DNA from 2 places in the Pseudalkalibacillus sp. NRS-1564 genome. Region 2 is predicted to be linked to the other one. Evidence: a T-box and tRNA genes for the amino acid it is inferred to sense, from the RefSeq annotation. Region 2 holds a T-box; the other holds one or more tRNA genes.

Region 1 (3,408 bases), on a different contig from region 2:
GCCAGCTTCGTTCATCAATTCCAAAGCTCCTATTAAAGGAGCCATACTAAAAATGTGGGGTGTGCCTATTTGAAATGCGCCAGCGGTTTCAGCATGAGTAAGCGTATGGCTCATATCGAATTGCACTTCTTTCTTGGAACTGAACCATCCAGCAAGACCGGGGCGTCTGCCAAGGTGGTTTTCGTGCACAAAAAGTCCACCAACACCACCAGGGCCACTATTTAAGTACTTGTATGTACACCAAACCGCGAAGTCAACGTTCCAGTCGTGAAGTTTATGTGGAATGGCTCCGATTGAATGAGCTAAGTCAAAGCCAATGATTACTCCTTTAGAATGGGCTGCTTTTGTGATTTTTTCTATATTTAGTAATTGTCCGCTCCGGTAAAGTACGGAAGGGAGGAGAATAAGGGCTATAGTCTCATCGATGGCCTCAATGATATCTTCTTCCAGGATTGTTCTTCCGTCACGGCTCGGAACTTGCACTAGATTAGTTTCTGGGGATAACCCATGAAGTTCAAGCTGACTTTGAATAGCATAAATGTCAGATGGAAATGTTAAAGAATCGGCTAGTATTTTTGTTTTGTTTCCTGAAGGTTTAAAAAAAGTAGCGAGCATCTGATGAAGGTTAGTTGTAATTGAACCGGTAGTAATTGTTTCAGAAGCATGTGAACCGATTAGCGTTGATGTCATCTCACCGATGTTTTCTGCCATATAAAACCAAGGCTGCTTTCCATCAGACCAGCCATCAATTCCATGTTGCTTCCAGTCATCAAGAGATCGAAGAAGGGATGTTTCCGCATTCTTTGATAGAAGACCAAGTGAATTACCATCCAAATATAGCGTATTTGGATTTAAGTAAAACTTATCACGTAAATGGGCTAAAGGGTCTTTCTTGTCGAATTCTTTTGCGCCTGTAATGGACTGTGATAAACTCATATGTAACAGCTCCTTTTCTACAACTTATCGTATGAGAGGGAGAAGAGCATGTCAACGCTTTCACTCTTTGCAAAAGAAACTTTCTACATTTTTTTAGAATAATGATTGACATTTTAAATGATTCAATGGTATATTATTAAACGTCGCTGATGCACAGCACAAGCGGGTGTGGCGGAATTGGCAGACGCGCTAGACTTAGGATCTAGTGTCTTACGACGTGGGGGTTCAAGTCCCTTCACCCGCACCATATATTTTTTGCGCCCGTAGCTCAATTGGATAGAGCGTCTGACTACGGATCAGAAGGTTAGGGATTCGACTTCTCTCGGGCGCACCATACATAATTTAAGTGGCGGTGTAGCTCAGCTGGCTAGAGCGTACGGTTCATACCCGTGAGGTCGGGGGTTCGATCCCCTCCGCCGCTACCATATTACAATTTCATCATGGAGGGGTAGCGAAGTGGCTAAACGCGGCGGACTGTAAATCCGCTCCCTCAGGGTTCGGCGGTTCGAATCCGTCCCCCTCCACCATGATTGGGCTATAGCCAAGCGGTAAGGCAACGGATTTTGATTCCGTCATGCGTTGGTTCGAATCCAGCTAGCCCAGCCATTTTTGCGGGTGTAGTTTAGTGGTAAAACCTCAGCCTTCCAAGCTGATGTCGTGGGTTCGATCCCCATCACCCGCTCCATTACATATTGTAGAAGAGTTTTAAAAGCTACTTCACAACCTGATTTTAATCATGGTATACTTTTGTTGAGATTGAATACCATTCATATCGTGCGCCTTTAGCTCAGTAGGATAGAGCAACAGCCTTCTAAGCTGTGGGTCAGAGGTTCGAATCCTCTAAGGCGCATACCCAAAACTCCTTGAATAAGTAATCTTATTCAAGGAGTTTTTTTATTTTATTAACGGCACATGTGTGTTTGCACATAGGCTTCATTTCCAATAAACTAGTAATTAATAAATCACTTGGGAAATGGTGACGAAATGAAGCGATATAAAGGAAGAATTATATCTGTTGTAACGTTTTTTATGGCGATTTTATTATGGGATTATTGGCTTTATTCTGTGAATGAAATTAAAATCAATTGGTTAGTGGACATATTCTTTACGATCTCAGTTATGGTAATTGTTTGGTGGTTCTCTTCTTATTATGATCGCTCTGTCATACTTCTGTCCAAATTAAAAGATAGTGAGGAAAAATATCGTAAACTATCAGAAAACTATAATAGTGTCATAAAACAGCTTAAACGAAGTTGTTTTTCAAACTGGAATAGATGGTAGTTGGATCTGGTTGAATGAAGCGTGGGGTGAGTTAACTGGATACGATGTTCAGGAATCAATAGGCACATACAGCTTATCTTATATACATCCAGATGATCGGCTGAATTTACATAAAGAATTATCTCGATTCCAAGATGGCGCAGAAAAATCTAACGTATTTGAATTCAGGGTTCAGAAAAAAGGCGGGGGGTTCGTCTGGTGTGAGGTCTTTATTAAATATGAATATAGCTCTAAAGGAAGATTTGAAGGAATGACAGGAACGATTAAGGATAAAACCTTTAGAAAGCAATCAGAAGAGCGGTTACTTAAAACAAATGAAGCCCTTGCGGTTAAATCTGAAAAGCTAGCATCAGCTGCACAGCTTGCCGCTGGAATTGCTCATGAAGTTCGGAATCCTCTAACATCAGTGAAAGGATTTCTTCAACTGCTTGAGAAGAAGGAATCCACTATGCCGTATTTTGAAATAATCTTTTCAGAAATATCCCGTATCGAATTAGTGCTAAGTGAACTTCTAACGCTAGCAAAGCCGCATAGTACATTATTTACGAATGTTGAAATGAAAGGTTTATTAAAGCAGGTCTCAACCTTGATTGAGTCTAATGCTCTATTGAACGATGTGACATTACAAACGAATTTTGGGAATGAGGAAGCTGTTGTTTTTGCTGATCCTAATCAAATAAAGCAAGTGTTTATTAATCTCATGAAAAACGCTATTGAAGCAATGAGTCAAATGGAGAAATCGAAATATCTTCATGTGAGTATGGATGTTCAAGAGATGTTTATATCTGTAAGGATTACCGACAATGGCGCCGGTATTTCTAAAGAAGATATTGATCGACTAGGGGAACCATTTTTCACAACAAAAGAGAGTGGTACGGGGCTTGGGTTATCAGTTTGTTTGAAGATTATTGAACAACACGGAGGAGAGTTGCTAATAGAGAGTGAAGAAGGGCAAGGTTCTACCTTTGAAATGAAGTTACCTCGTATTATGATAGATCAGCACGTATTGGAATGAAAGGCGAGTGAAACGAAGATTTCACTCGAATGTGCCCAAATCAAGAATCAATAGGATAAGCTAATATAGCTGAAAATTAGAAAAAGACGAACGATACTTGTTATTCGAAGTTGTTTATTCACTTTTGGTGAGTTTTTTAGGTGTTTCTTTTGTTTTTTTATGAATTGTGCTACTAT
Region 2 (3,408 bases):
CAAATGAGTCTAACGCCTCGACGGCAGAGGAAACTCAGGTCGAAACACTTGATGTTGCACTAGATACTCCTGAAAAAGTAGAAAAAGGTGAAAAGGTTACTTTTTCTGCAACGGTTACTCAGGGAGAAGAAAAGGTAGACGATGCTGACGAAGTCATGTTCGAAGTATGGAAAGAAGGCTCCAAAGAAGATAGCGAAATGATCGAAGCTTCTCATGATGGCGAAGGCGTTTATACTGCTGAAAAGGAACTCGACGATGCTGGTAAATACTTCGTTCAATCTCACGTGACAGCTCGTGACCTACATACGATGCCGAAAAATGAAATGATGGTCGGTTCTGAAGAAGAAGCTGCTTCTGAAACTGATGAACACGCGCACGAACACGAAAGCGACGTATCCATCCATCTTATGAAGCCCGAAGAGATAAAAGCGAATGAAGATGTTTCGTTCATGGCACACCTTCAAAAAGACGAAGAAGCCTTAACTGGTGCTGACGTTCGCTTTGAAATTTCGAAAGTAGATGAAGAAAAAGCTGAGTGGGTTGACGCTGAAGAAATGAAGGATGGCGAATATGAAGGAACGACTTCTTTTAAAGAAGCTGGTGACTACACCGTTACCATCCATGTAGAGAACGATGAAGGTCTTCATGAACATACCGAAGAAAGTGTCACCATTACAGAATAATAAAATCCTCCCCCTCTATTCGAGGGGGAAAATTTTTACTATGCTAGTTTTATTTTCTTGAATTTCCTTTTGCCCACTTGAATGACCAATCCATTTTTTACTTCAATTTCCTCATTCACTTCTGTTACTTTTACCTCATTTAGCTTAATACCGCCATTCTTCACCATTCGTCTAGCTTCACTTGTTGAAGGTAGCATGCCTAGTTTAGCGATCAATGTTGGCACAGTTACCATCCGATCTCCATCCCATATGACTTCCTCAATATCGGTTGGAAGCTGCTTTTGCTGAAAGATTTGTTGAAACTCCACTTCTGCTTTTTCAGAAGCATTTTCTCCATGAAACATGCGAACGATCGTCTTAGCTAAATTCATTTTAGCTGTTCTTGGATGGATTTCTTCTTGTTCAATTTCTTTACGAACCGTAAGCTTTTCCTCTAGAGATAGATCCGTGATTAATTCGGTATATTTGACGACCAGCTCATCAGGAATCGACATCGCTTTTCCATACATCTCTGATGGCTTCTCTGTAATCCCAATGTAATTCCCTTTGGATTTAGACATTTTTTCAATCCCGTCTAATCCTTCTAGAAGAGGCATCATTAAGACGACTTGCTTCTCTTTTCCGAACTGCTCTTGAAGGTGACGCCCCATTAAAACGTTGAAATATTGATCATTTCCACCGAGCTCAATATCACTTTCAAGATGAACAGAATCATAGCCCTGCATTAAAGGGTAAAAGAACTCATGAAGCGAGACAGGCTTATTCGCCTTCATTCGATTTTCAAAATCATCGCGCTCAAGTAAACGAGCAACCGTTATTTTTCCAGCGAGTTCAATAACGTCTTCAAACTTTAGTTCAGATAGCCACGCCGCATTGTAGTGGAGCTCCACTTTGCTTTGATCAAGAACCTTACCAAACTGCTCAAGATAAGTTCCAGCATTTCGTTTCACCTCTTCATCCGTTAGCTGCACTCTTGCTGTTGATTTTCCAGTAGGATCACCAATTTTACCTGTAAAGTCTCCAATAATGAGTTGGATGATATGGCCATTTTCTTGAAACTGCCTTAACTTATTTAACACAACGGTGTGACCAACATGGACATCGGGCGCAGAAGGATCAAGACCCAATTTCACTTTAAGTGGCTTATTCTTAAAAATCGAAGTGGCTATTTTATGCTTAAGTTCATCTCCAGGAATGACTTGACTCGTTCCATGTGTATAAACCGCATATTGCCTTTCCATTTCCTTTCTTTGTTCTTCTGTTAATTGATCCATGATTGAGTTCATTCCTGTCGACCTCCTAATTATTAAATTTCATATGAAAAGCCACGTCCCCTCTATATAGTAGGGACGTGGCTTACACGCGATACCACCCTGATTGAAGAAATAACTTCTTCCGGCTCGAATACGATAACGGTTTTCCCGTTCCTGACTAGTTAGATCACTCTGTTCATCAAGAAGGCTCTGAGGGGTAATTCACGGTTAGACTGTACCAGTTCACACCAACCACTGGTTCTCTGACACTACTCGTCATAACACGCTACTGCTTCCTCTTCCTAGCCTATTGTTATTTACGTTGCATGAATTTCTCATTACTTTATCTTCTTTTACGCTAGTTGTCAATTTGTTTCTTCAAGAGCAGTTAGGAATTTCTCACAAAAAAGAACGCAGCCTTGTAAGACTGCGCTTTTTTCATTATTGTTTATTTAATTCTTTTAACACGACAGTTGAAAGAATATCGATGAATTCTTCCTGTGCGTTTGGCATTTCTGGTCGATAATAATTTGCACCGATTTCATCTGTTACAACTTTACATTCATAGTCATTATCAAATAATACTTCCAAGTGATCGGCTACGAATCCTACTGGAGCATAAACAAACGATGTAAAACCTTGTTTTTCATAAAGATCTCTTGTTAAATCCTGTACGTCTGGGCCAATCCATGGATCTGGAGTGTTCCCTTCACTTTGCCATCCAATCGCCACGTTCTTCACACCTGACTCTGCTACGATAAGATCTGCCGTTTCTTTCAATTGGTCTGGATAAGGGTCTCCATTTGCAATGATTTTTTCAGGTAAACTGTGCGCGGAAACAATTAGGACAGATTTCTCGCGTTCTTGATCTGCCATTCCTTCAAATATCTCTTTAATACGCTTCGCCCAATAAGAGATAAATTTAGGCTCGTCATACCAGCTCTCAACAGAATGAATAACTGGGCCACCTAGTTTTCCAGCTTCTTCTTTTGCTCGTCCATTATAAGATTTGATACTAAATGTAGAGAAATGAGGCGCCAAAACAATACTAACGGCTTCTTCAATACCATCATTGTGCATTTGCTGTACCGCATCTTCTACAAAAGGCTCGATATGTTTTAATCCGATATAAAGCTTAAACTCAATTTCATCTTGAATTTCATTAAGGTGAGCTTCAAGCCCTTTCGCCTGATCTTCCGTAATTTTGGCAAGTGGTGATATTCCACCGATTGCTTTGTAACGGTCCTGAAGATCTTTTAACTGCTCGTCAGATGGCTTACGACCTCTTCTAATATGTGTGTAATAACGTTCAATATCCTCTTCTTTATAAGGCGTTCCATACGCCATTACAAGTAATCCCATTGTCTTTTTAGCCATGAATGTGTTCCCCTCTCATACAGTGATTAATTAAACAAACTATCTTTTTATAATCATTATCATCTAGGTATCAGTATACCTTTTTTTCTCCCCTG

What was found. The T-box of region 2 lies ahead of tyrS (tyrosine--tRNA ligase). A T-box ahead of a tRNA ligase gene usually reads a tRNA of that ligase, here a tRNA-Tyr.
Region 1: it encodes a tRNA-Tyr, which carries the amino acid that the T-box ahead of tyrS (tyrosine--tRNA ligase) is inferred to sense. The anticodon was not compared.

The regions. Positions count from the first base shown of each region.
Region 1 is NZ_JBITPM010000012.1:126,480-129,887, reverse strand. It holds gene kynU (kynureninase) at 1-936, opposite strand, end outside; tRNA gene ACIFPW_RS06650 (tRNA-Leu) at 1,099-1,183, shown strand; tRNA gene ACIFPW_RS06645 (tRNA-Arg) at 1,194-1,270, shown strand; tRNA gene ACIFPW_RS06640 (tRNA-Met) at 1,285-1,361, shown strand; tRNA gene ACIFPW_RS06635 (tRNA-Tyr) at 1,379-1,463, shown strand; tRNA gene ACIFPW_RS06630 (tRNA-Gln) at 1,468-1,542, shown strand; tRNA gene ACIFPW_RS06625 (tRNA-Gly) at 1,548-1,621, shown strand; tRNA gene ACIFPW_RS06620 (tRNA-Arg) at 1,713-1,786, shown strand; gene ACIFPW_RS06615 (hypothetical protein) at 1,921-2,217, shown strand; gene ACIFPW_RS06610 (ATP-binding protein) at 2,228-3,232, shown strand.
Region 2 is NZ_JBITPM010000018.1:157,557-160,964, forward strand. It holds gene ACIFPW_RS09645 (FixH family protein) at 1-683, shown strand, start outside; gene tyrS (tyrosine--tRNA ligase) at 722-1,969, opposite strand; T-box leader at 2,026-2,249, opposite strand; gene hemH (ferrochelatase) at 2,378-3,313, opposite strand.